2 regions of the Hylemonella sp. P2_B10 genome follow, and region 2 is predicted to be linked to the other one. Evidence: riboswitches for the same ligand, from Rfam matches in the RefSeq annotation. Region 2 holds a riboswitch; the other holds the start of a gene.
What was found. A riboswitch is a leader RNA that binds a small molecule or an ion and turns the genes downstream of it on or off. The one in region 2 is predicted to bind S-adenosylhomocysteine.

Region 1: another riboswitch for S-adenosylhomocysteine. It lies ahead of metH (methionine synthase); the one in region 2 lies ahead of ahcY (adenosylhomocysteinase).

What each region holds. Positions count from the first base shown of each region.
Region 1 covers NZ_JBFUDE010000005.1:115,996-121,914, reverse strand. The annotation lists gene AC1DX2_RS21715 (CopG family ribbon-helix-helix protein) at 1-122, opposite strand, end outside; gene AC1DX2_RS21710 (PH domain-containing protein) at 314-832, shown strand; gene recQ (DNA helicase RecQ) at 852-2,768, opposite strand; gene AC1DX2_RS21700 (homocysteine S-methyltransferase family protein) at 2,851-3,897, shown strand; S-adenosyl-L-homocysteine riboswitch at 4,248-4,320, shown strand; gene metH (methionine synthase) at 4,344-5,919, shown strand, end outside.
Region 2 covers NZ_JBFUDE010000004.1:612,220-618,138, forward strand. The annotation lists gene metF (methylenetetrahydrofolate reductase [NAD(P)H]) at 1-446, opposite strand, end outside; gene AC1DX2_RS20650 (TlyA family RNA methyltransferase) at 468-1,262, opposite strand; gene ahcY (adenosylhomocysteinase) at 1,345-2,778, opposite strand; S-adenosyl-L-homocysteine riboswitch at 2,855-2,941, opposite strand; gene AC1DX2_RS20660 (peptide chain release factor 3) at 3,192-4,823, shown strand; gene AC1DX2_RS20665 (hypothetical protein) at 4,958-5,572, shown strand; gene AC1DX2_RS20670 (hypothetical protein) at 5,613-5,919, opposite strand, start outside.

The DNA.
Region 1 (5,919 bases), on a different contig from region 2:
TGGGCCACTGTTTGGGCAATGGCCTCCAAGATGAAGGCGTGTGCCGTCACCCCGGCTTGTTCGGCGGCCGCGGCAACACGACTCTTCAGCTCGTCTTCCAGGCGTATCGTGGTGGTGGACATGAGGTCACAATCGGTTTTGCACATTTAAATAGTAGCACTAAAGTGCTACAAATGGCAAATCACCCAAATCCCCAATACCGACGGGCTTGATCCTTGCACTTCGCGCAGGTGTCCGACAGACCCGCGGCATGAATCGCATCAGAATACTTGTCGGTGGTGCCTGGCTGGAATAAATCACGAAGGAATACAACATGACGGATGACACCAAGATCTGCCCAGTCTGCGGCGAGACCATCAAGGCGGTGGCCATCAAGTGCCGCTTTTGCAACACCGATCTGGCGGCCTTCGCCGCCGCGCGCGAGGGTGCAGCTGAAACGCCGCTGTTCAGCGGCCACCCGGCGGTGATCTCCAGCTTCTGGCAATGGCCCGTGGTGCTGGTCACGCTGGGCATTGGTTACCTGGTGTACTGGGTGCAGAGCCTGGCCACAACCTACCAGATCACCAACCAGCGGGTGATGGTGGAGCGCGGCATCTTCTCCAAGCAGAAGGAGAGCATAGAGCTGTTCCGCATCGACCACTTCGACGTGCACAAGCCCCTGGGCATGCGGCTGGTGGGGCATTGTGTGCTGCACCTGCGTTCGTCGGACACCAACTTCCCGTCGGTGATGCTGCAGGGGATTCCGAAGTTGGAGGAGATGGCCGACACGCTGCGCGAATGCTCGCTGCGCGAACGCACGCGGCGGCGGGTAACGACGGTGGTGCAGGCCTGAAGGGGCGATTAACCCGGGCTCAGGCTTCCTGCTGGACCACCCGCAGCACGTCGTCTCCGTAGGCTTCCAGCTTCTTGGCGCCAATGCCGCTGATGCCCTGCAGGTCATGCACGCTGTGCGGCGCGCGCTCGGCGATCGCCGCCAGCGTGGCGTCGTGGAAGATCACGTAGGCTGGCAGGTTGTGCGAGCGCGCCACCTCGGCGCGCCAGGCCTTCAGCGCGGCAAAGCGCTGCTGGGCGGCATCGTCCAGCGCGGCGGCGACTTTGGGGGTGGCCTTGGCGGCGTTGCCGCGCTTGCTGCTGCCCTTGCGCTCGACCGGCTGCGACACCGATTCGCGCAGCATCACCGCCACATCGCCCTTGAGCACGGCGCGCGAGCCCTCGGTCAGTTGCAGCGTGTTGAAGGCCTCGCTGTTGACGTTGACGGCGCCGATGGCGATCAGCTGGCGCAGCACGCCGCGCAGCTGCTGCTCGCTCAGCTCAGGGCCGACGCCGTAGGTGCTGAGCTGCTCGTGGCCGAACTGCGTCACTTTCTCGGTCTGCTTGCCGCGCACGATGTCCATCAGGTGGCCGGCGCCGAAGCTGATGCCGCTCATCTGTTGCACGCGGTAGATGGTGCTGAGCAGCTTGCGGGCGGCATCGGTGCCGTCCCACACGGCTGGCGGCTGCAGGCAGTTGTCGCAATTTCCGCATGAGGTTTTAGCGGCTTGAGCCAGCGGCTGGCCTTCGCCGTCGCTGGTATCCGGCCCGGCACCATAGGTTTCGCCGAAATAACCCAGCAGCCGAACGCGCCGGCAATCGGTGGCCTCGGCCAGGCCCAGCAGCGCGTCCAGCTTGCCGCGCATCACCTGTTTGAACTCTTCGCCGGCGGGGCTCTCATCAATCATGCGGCGCTGGTTGACCACGTCTTGCAGGCCGTAGCTCATCCAGGCATTGGCCGGTTCGCCGTCGCGGCCGGCGCGGCCGGTTTCCTGGTAGTAGCCCTCGATGTTCTTGGGCATGTCCAGGTGGGCGACAAAGCGCACATCGGGTTTGTCTATGCCCATGCCGAAGGCGATGGTGGCCACCATCACGATGCCGTCCTCGCGCAGGAAGCGGTCCTGGTTGTTCTGTCGCACCTTGGCGTCCAGCCCGGCGTGGTAGGGCAGGGCATTGATGCCGGCGCCACTCAGCGTTTGTGCCACTTCTTCCACCCGTTTGCGCGACTGGCAATACACCACCCCCGCATCGCCCGTGTGCTCTCGCTCGATGAAGCGCAGCAGCTGCAAGGTCGGGTCTTTCTTCTCGACGATGGTGTAGCGGATGTTGGGCCGGTCGAAGCTGCTGACGAATTGCTGGGCCTCTTCCAGCTGCAGCCGCTCAACGATGTCGGCGCGGGTGATGTCATCGGCCGTGGCCGTCAGGGCCAGGCGCGGTACGCCGGCATAGCGCTCGTGCAGCACGGTGAGCGCCCGGTACTCCGGCCGGAAGTCATGGCCCCACTGGCTGACACAATGCGCTTCGTCGATGGCAAACAGGCTCAAGGCCCCGCGCGCATGCAACGCATCCAGCTGGGCCAGGAAGCGCGGTGTGGTCACGCGCTCGGGCGCGGCATAGAGCAGTGTCAGCTCGCCGCGCATCATCTGGCGTTCCACCTCGCTGGCCTCGTCCATCGACAGTGTGGAATTCAAGAAGGTGGCGCTGACGCCCACCTCCTGCAAGGCACCCACCTGGTCGTGCATCAGCGCGATCAGCGGCGACACCACGATGGCCAGGCCCAGCCCCTGGCGCTGGCGGGCAATGGCCGGTATCTGGTAGCACAGCGACTTGCCGCCGCCGGTGGGCATCAGCACCAGCGCGTCGCCGCCGGCCACCACGTGGTCGACGATGGCTTCCTGTCGGCCACGGAATTGCTCGTAGCCGAAAACTTCGTGCAGGATGGAATGGGGCGTCGACATGTATAAAACTCCAGCCCCTATTGTCGGGGGGATTTTCCAGGAATTCGAGCTTAAAGTGACGCTTCTTTCTACAATATTGGTTATGAAGCCCATCACCTACACCCGTGGCCAGGCCTTGCCTGGCATCCTCGCCAGCCGCATTGCCGTTCTGGACGGCGCCATGGGCACGATGATCCAGCGCTTCAAACTGAACGAAGCGCAGTACCGGGGTGAGCGCTTCAAGGACTTCCACAAGGACGTCAAGGGCAACAACGAGCTGCTCAGCCTGACGCGCCCGGACGTCATCACCGACATTCACGAAAAGTACCTGGCCAGCGGTGCCGACCTGATCGAGACCAACACCTTTGGCGCCACCCGCGTTGCCCAGGCCGACTACGACATGGCCGACCTGGCCTACGAGATGAACCTGGCCTCGGCCAAGCTGGCGCGCGCCGCCTGCGACAAATACTCGACGCCGGACAAGCCGCGCTTCGTGGCCGGCGCCCTGGGCCCCACGCCCAAGACCGCCAGCATCAGCCCGGACGTCAATGACCCCGGCGCGCGCAACGTCAGCTTTGAAGAGCTGCGCGCCTCCTACTACGAGCAGACCAAGGGGCTGGTGGAGGGTGGCGCCGACCTGATCCTGGTGGAAACCATTTTCGACACGCTGAACGCCAAGGCGGCGCTGTTCGCCGTCGACGAATATTTTGCTGATTCGGGCCAGCGACTGCCCCTGATCATCAGCGGCACGGTGACGGATGCCTCGGGTCGCATCCTGAGCGGCCAGACGGTCACCGCCTTCTGGTACAGCGTGCGCCATGCGCAGCCGCTGGCCATAGGCCTGAACTGCGCGCTGGGTGCGGCGCTGATGCGCCCCTACATCCAGGAGCTGAATCGCGTGGCGCCTGACACCTTCATCAGCTGCTACCCCAACGCCGGCCTGCCCAACCCGATGTCGGACACCGGCTTTGACGAAACGCCTGATGTGACGGCCCGCCTGGTGCGCGAATTCGCCGCCGAGGGGCTGGTCAACATCGTCGGCGGCTGCTGCGGCACCACGCCGGACCACATTGGCGCGATTTGCGCGGCGGTGGCGCCCCTGCCGACGCGTCAGCGGCAGAACGGTTTTTTCTACAAGGAAGCGGCCTAAATTCGGCGGCTTAGCGGGGCTGTTTCGCTGGCTGCCGACGCCGCTGGTGCGCGTGGCTACGCGGATGTCCCCCGGGCCTGCGGCCCTCCTCCTTGATTCCGCTCCGCCACGCGCCCCTGCGACATCGGGTCAATTGGCACGCGCAACGCTTGAATTTCCGAACACCGGCACGCCAACCACGTCGGCAAGATCAGGTCGTCATGGCACTCTGCGCGGCGGCATCAAGGAGGAGGCCCGCAGGGCCGGGGGGACAGCCGCGGAGCGGAGTGCCGTGGCGGCGTGATCCCCCCAACCGTAGCGGTGATGCATTGAATCCATGGTGAACAGGCCTCCGAAGGCGTAAAATCACGCCATCCAAGGAGCGTTGCAGCGCCGGCATCTCACCGGCGTCAGGCTTGGATATCGCAACGGCGCTCACCTGAACAATTGTTTTGCAGGTGAGCCGCATGTCCGAATCAATCCCATCTTCTGTTGCCCCCATGCTGCTGTCCGGCCTCGAGCCGGTGCGCATCGACGCGTCTTCGCTGTTCGTCAACGTCGGTGAGCGCACCAACGTCACCGGGTCCAAGGCCTTTGCCCGCATGATCCTGAACGGCCAGTTCGAGGAGGCGCTGGCGGTGGCGCGCCAGCAGGTGGAAAACGGCGCCCAGATCATCGACGTCAACATGGACGAGGCCATGCTGGACAGCCAGGCCGCGATGGTGCGCTTTTTGAACCTGATTGCCAGCGAGCCCGACATCGCCCGCGTGCCCATCATGATCGACTCCAGCAAGTGGAGCGTGATCGAGGCTGGCCTGCGCTGCGTGCAGGGCAAGGCCATCGTCAACTCCATCAGCATGAAGGAGGGCGTGGAGGCCTTCAAGCAGCAGGCCACGCTGCTGCGCCGCTACGGCGCCGCCGCCGTGGTGATGGCCTTTGACGAAAAGGGCCAGGCCGACACCTATGAGCGCAAGATCGAAATCTGCGAGCGCGCCTACCGCATCCTGGTGGACGAGGTGGACTTTCCGGCCGAAGACATCATCTTCGACCCCAACATCTTCGCCATTGCCACCGGCATCGACGAGCACAACAACTACGCGGTGGACTTCATCAACGCCACCCGCTGGATCAAATCCAACCTGCCCGGCGCCAAGGTGTCGGGTGGTGTCAGCAACGTCAGCTTCTCGTTCCGCGGCAACGACCCGGTGCGCGAGGCCATCCACACCGTGTTCCTGTACCACGCGATACAGGCCGGCATGGACATGGGCATCGTCAACGCCGGCATGGTGGGCGTGTACGACGACCTGGAGCCGGAATTGCGCGAGCGCGTGGAAGACGTGGTGCTGAACCGTCGGGCGGATTCGGGCGAGCGGCTGGTGGAGATTGCCGAGTCGGCCAAGGGCGCAGCCAAGGATGACAGCAAACGGCTGGAGTGGCGCGGCACGGCCGACGCACCGGCAACTGTCGGCCAACGCTTGTCGCACGCGCTGGTGCATGGCATCACCGACTTCATCACCGAGGACACCGAAGAGGCTTACCAGGGCATATTGGCCAAGGGCGGCCGGCCATTGCACGTGATCGAAGGCCCGCTGATGGATGGCATGAACATCGTCGGCGACCTGTTCGGCCAGGGCAAGATGTTCCTGCCGCAGGTGGTGAAGAGCGCACGCGTGATGAAGCAGGCGGTGGCGCATTTGATCCCCTACATCGAGGAAGAAAAGCGCCAGCAGGAGGCCGCCGGTGAAGACGTGCGCGCCAAGGGCAAGATCATCATCGCCACCGTCAAGGGTGACGTGCACGACATCGGCAAGAACATCGTCACGGTGGTCTTGCAGTGCAACAACTTCGAAGTCGTCAACATGGGCGTGATGGTGCCCTGCCATGAGATCCTGGCGCGTGCCAAGGTGGAGGGCGCCGACATCGTGGGCCTGTCGGGCCTGATCACGCCCAGCCTGGAAGAAATGCAATACGTGGCCGGCGAGATGCAGAAGGATGAGCACTTCCGCATCAAGAAGATCCCGCTGCTGATCGGTGGCGCCACCA
Region 2 (5,919 bases):
GCCTGCGGCGACTTGGCCTGCGGGTGCACCTCGGGGTAGGCAGCCACCTCGATGTGGAAATCGCTGCCGGTCTCGGCGCGTATGAAGGCGACCAGGTCGCTGGCGTAGTGGAATTCACCACCGGCGCCGTAGCCACTGGGCAGGTCGCCGCGCAAGGCCACCAGCCGGCGCACGCCCATCGCCTTCAGCGTGGCCAATTGCTCGCGCAGGCTGGCCTGGGTGGCGCCTATGCAGGAAAAATGCGACGCCGCATCCACCCCCTCGGCCAGGATGTCGCGCACGGCGGTGAAGGTTCCACTCTGTGTGGAGCCGCCGGCGCCATAGGTCACCGAGCAAAAGTCCGGCTTCAGCACATACAGCTGCTGGCGCACCTTGGCCAGCTTGCCCACGCCCTCAGGCGTCTTTGGCGGAAAAAACTCAAAGCTCAAAGGCAGGGAGGAACTCATATCAACTCCAGCGCTTTCTATTCAGTGTCTTTTGACTGCATGGATGAAGAACTCGCGGTTGCCATCGCCACCCTCAATGGGTGAGTCGAACCAGTCCAACACCGTCAGCCCCAAATCGGCGCAGGCATCGCGCAGCCGTTGCTCCACCAGCGGGTACATGGCGACATCCTTGACGATGCCGCCCTTGCCCACCTGGCCGGGCTGCAGTTCGAACTGCGGCTTGACCAATGTCAGCAGATGACCGCCGATCTTCAAAAAGGGCACCACCGCCGGCAACACCAGCGTCTGCGAGATGAAGGACAAGTCGCCCACGACCAGATCGAACTCAGGGGACCAATCGACGTCCGCGTCGCCTTCAGCACCCTCAAAGTGTGCGTAAGCGGGCATCAGGTCATCGACCGTCAGGTTGCGGGCGTTGACGGCTTCCACCGCCACCACCCGCACGTCCTCACGCAATTGCGGGTGCAGTTGCGCGCTGCCCACGTCCACACCCACCACCAGGGCCGCGCCCTGTTGCAGCAAGCAGTCAGTGAAGCCGCCGGTGGACTGGCCCAGGTCCAGACACCGCCAGCCCTGCACATGCAGGCCAGCAGCCTTCAGCGCAGCTTCCAGTTTCAGCCCGCCGCGCGACACGTAACGCGCCTCGGCATCGTCCAGCAGTTGGATGTCGGCGTCGTCCGGCACCTCGTCGCCATTCTTGGCAACCTTCTTCCAGACGTCGCCGTTGCGCCACTGCACCCCACCCGCGATCAGGCGCTGGGCCTGGGAGCGGGTGCTGGCCAGTTGGCGCGCCACCAGCAGTTGGTCGATCCGCATCAGTCGCCGCCGGGCCGCCCCAAGGCGACTGCGGCCCCCTTTGGGGGCAGCGAGTACACGCAAGTGACGAGCGTGGGGGCCATCAATAGCGGTAGGTATCAGCCTTGTACGGGCCTTGTTTGGGCACGCCGATGTACTCGGCCTGCTCGTCGCTCAGTTCGGTCAGCATGGCGCCGACCTTCTTCAGGTGCAAGCGGGCCACTTTTTCATCCAGATGCTTGGGCAGCACATAGACCTTGCCCACGTCATAGGCGTCGCTGTGGCAGAACAACTCGATCTGCGCGATGGTCTGGTTGGCGAAGCTGGACGACATCACGAAACTGGGGTGACCGGTGCCGCAGCCCAGGTTCACCAGCCGGCCCTTGGCCAGCAGGATGATGCGCTTGCCGTCCGGGAAGATGATGTGGTCGACCTGCGGCTTGATTTCTTCCCACTCGTACTTTTCAACCGAGGCAATGTCGATCTCGTTGTCGAAGTGGCCGATGTTGCAGACGATGGCCTGGTTCTTCATCTTGACCATGTGGTCGTGCGTGATGACCGACTTGTTGCCGGTGCAGGTGACGAAGATGTCGGCCTTGTCGGCGGCGTAGTCCATGGTGACGACCTTGTAGCCTTCCATCGCGGCTTGCAGCGCGTTGATGGGGTCGATCTCGGTCACCCACACCTGGGCGCTCAGGGCGCGCAGGGCCTGGGCCGAGCCCTTGCCCACGTCGCCGTAGCCGGCCACCAGGGCCACCTTGCCGGCGATCATCACGTCGGTGGCGCGCTTGATGCCGTCCACCAGCGACTCGCGGCAACCGTACAGGTTGTCGAACTTGCTCTTGGTCACGCTGTCGTTGACGTTGATGGCGCGGAACAGCAGCGTGCCCTTGACGCTCATTTCGTTCAGGCGGTGCACGCCGGTGGTGGTTTCTTCCGTCACGCCGATGATCTGGGCGCTCTTGCGGCTGTACCAGGTCGGGTCCACCGCCAGCTTGGCCTTGATGGAGGCGTACAGGCAGGTTTCTTCCTCGCTGGTGGGGTTGTTCAGCAACGAGGCGTCTTTTTCAGCCCGCTTGCCCAGGTGCATCAGCAGCGTGGCGTCGCCACCATCGTCCAGGATCATGTTCGGGCCTTCGCCTTCAGAGCCCTTGGGGCCAAAGTCGAAAATGCGGTGCGTGTAGTCCCAGTAGTCGGTCAGGTTCTCGCCCTTGTAGGCGAACACCGGCGTGCCGGTGGCCACCAGCGCGGCGGCGGCGTGGTCCTGCGTGGAGAAGATGTTGCACGAGGCCCAGCGCACTTGCGCGCCCAGTGCCTGCAAGGTTTCCACCAGCACGGCCGTTTGAATGGTCATGTGCAGCGAACCGGTGATGCGCGCACCCTTCAGCGGTTGCTTGGGGGCGAATTCTTCGCGGATGGCCATCAGGCCGGGCATTTCGGTTTCGGCAATGCGCAATTCCTTGCGGCCCCAGGCGGCCAGCGACAGGTCGGCAATGACGTAATCTTGTTCAGTGGTGGATTTGAGAACAGCACTCATGGAAGGCTCCAAAACAAAGTTGAGGGCCACTGAACTCGCGTACGGGAGCTTGAGGGAGCCTCACCACACGCGATTCAGTGGGTGAGCGCAGTTAGAAACAAAGGTTGTTTCCGAGCCTCGCCCCCGGCGTCCATGCCTGGGGGTTGCAGCGCTCCTCGGAGAGCTGCAATTATAGCGAGGCCGGCCACGCCCGGTGTGCATTCTTTGGCAAAGGTCTGGAAAGTCGTTTAAAATCAAGGGGATGCGCACGTCACCCCCCTGACTTTCCGGCAAAGCCATTGCCCGCCACTGCGGCTGGGCAGGCACGCCTTGCCTGCGCTCCCCCGGGAAACCCATTCCCTGGCTGGTTCGCAGCGCCCGCCCCACCCCGGCCCCGAGACCCTGGGCCACCGCGACACGAACAGGACCTGATCTTGAGCTTTGAAACCGAAACCCGGCGCCGCCGGACCTTTGCCATCATCTCCCACCCCGACGCGGGTAAAACGACGCTGACGGAAAAGCTGTTGCTGTTCTCCGGTGCCATCCAGATCGCCGGCAGTGTCAAGGCGCGCAAGGCCACCCGCCACGCCACCAGCGACTGGATGGAAATCGAGAAGCAGCGCGGCATCTCGGTGGCCAGCTCGGTGATGCAGATGTTGTACCGCGAGCACGTGATCAACCTGCTGGACACGCCCGGCCACAAGGACTTCTCGGAAGACACCTACCGCGTGCTGACCGCTGTGGATTCCGCGCTGATGGTGATCGACGCCGCCAACGGCGTGGAAGCGCAGACGCGCCGGCTGATCGAGGTTTGCCGCCAGCGCGACACGCCCATCATCACCTTCGTCAACAAGATGGACCGCGAGGTGCGCGACCCCATCGTGCTGCTGGACGAGATCGAGGCCGAGCTGGGCATGCCCTGCGTGCCCATGACCTGGCCGGTGGGCCAGGGCAAGGGTTTCGGCGGCATCGTCAACCTGCGCACGCGGGAGATGAAGGTGTTTGAATCCGGCTCCGACCGCCGCCCGCAGGACTTCGACACCATCCCCATGACCGAACTGGCCACATTGCGCGCGCGCTTCGGCCAGGATTTCGAACTGGCTGAGCAGAACATCGAGCTGGTGGCCGGCGCCGCCCCGGCGTTCGACCGCGAGGCCTTCCTGGCCGGCAAGCAGACGCCGGTGTTCTTTGGCTCCGGTGTCAACAACTTCGGTGTGATGGAGGTGCTGGACGCGCTGGTGGACCTGGCGCCCTCGCCGCGCCCGCGCACCAGCTCGCTGCTGGTCAACAAGCAGCCGGTGGTGAAAGAGATCAAACCGGAAGACGAAGCCTTCTCCGGCGTGGTGTTCAAGGTGCAGGCCAACATGGACCCGTCGCACCGCGACCGCATTGCCTTCGTGCGCATGTGCTCGGGCAAGTACACGCCGGGCATGAAGCTGAAGGTGCAGCGCACCGCCAAAGAACTGCGCCCGACCTCGGTGGTGACTTTCATGAGCCAGCGCCGCGAGGCGGTGGAAGAGGCCTATGCCGGCGACATCGTGGGCTTCACCACGCACGGCGGCGTGCAGCTGGGCGACACCGTCACCGACGGTTCGCTGGCGCTGCAGTACACCGGCCTGCCGTTCTTCGCGCCCGAGTTGTTCATGACCGTGGTGCTGCGCAACCCGCTGCGCACCAAACAGCTGCAGCAAGGCCTGGCCCAGCTGGGTGAGGAAGGCGCCATCCAGGTGTTCCGCCCCGAGATGGGCGGCAACATGCTGCTGGGCGCGGTGGGCCAGCTGCAGTTTGAAGTGGTTCAACACCGGCTGAAGGGCGAGTACGACGCCGACATCAAGCTGGAATCCAGCCAGTACACCGGCGCACGCTGGATCACCGCCGACACCCCCGCCGAGCTGAAGGCGTTTTGCGACGCCTACCCGGCGCGCATGGCGCGCGACGCCGCGGACACGCTGGCCTACCTGTGCACCTCACCCTACGACGTGCGGCTGGCGCAGGAGCGCTTTCCCAAGATCCATTTCCACCCGCTGCGCGAGCACGCCGGGCTGGCGCTGCAGTCGGCCGGTTGAACCAGTACCGCGGGGACAGCCAGCGCAACGGGCAGCGCGCGAAGCCTGCGTAACGAACTGTAAAGCCGGCGGTGTATGCCACGTGCGTGCCGCGCATCACTCCTACAATTTGGCCAATGCGCGCGGGCCGGGCCTTGAGCTCTTTGTGGGTGCTGATACGAGCCGGCTCGCCAGTCCTGGCCGTGGCCTGGCTGGCCGGCTGCGCCGCCGTGGCCATCGCGCCAGCGGTTCCTATCGCCAACGGCGCGCGCGAGGACAAGATCAACATCTCGCTGGACGAAGCCACGCTGACGCCTGCCGTGCGCAACACCTTGTTGCGCGCCAAGCGGGTGGGCCTGGTGGTCAGCGAGCCCTGGGCCATCAAGCTGGCCGACCTTCTGGAGGCGCGCGGCGGCTACTCGCTAGCCATCGAACGCCCCAAGGCGAAGGTCAGCGAGATGACGGCCACCGAAAGGCGCGAGACGCTGCACGGCATGTGCGGCGCAGGCAGGCGGACAGACATCGCCGTACTGGGGCGGATAACCCGGGTGCAGACCGGCAACGCCTCGATGGCCACGCTGACCGGGCGCACCAGCATCAAGAACAGTTGGAGCCTGGACATTCTGTCCTGCCGCAGCCACACCACACAGACGGTGGGCGGAGGCTTTGACTTGGACGTGTCCACCGCCAACGCCAAATCACCGGCGGAGTTGGATGAGAAGATGGGTGTGGCGCTGGCGGACAAGGTGCTGATGGCACTGGGCAAGTAGCACGCCTGCCTTGGCGCCTCTCGCACCGCCTCGTGACGTGCTAGGGGCTGCTGGCAGCCAAAATGAGTCGACGCAACTCGTAGCGGCGCCGGTTCACAAAGCGCTTGAGGGCATTGGAGTTGTAGATGTCCACGAAACGAAATCCGGCACACTTCAGGCGGTGCGTCAGGTGGGCCTCCAGCAGGATCATCTTGGCCTTGTCGCGCAGGAAGGCGAAATTCTCTTCGGTATAGGGCGTCCGCCTGCTGTGCGGCCAGCGGCCCACTCCTGCTGGCTGTGACGCGCCCAGCCATTGGTTGAAAAAAGCGTTGAATTGGCGGGCCTTAGGGTGCACGAACAAAGACGGG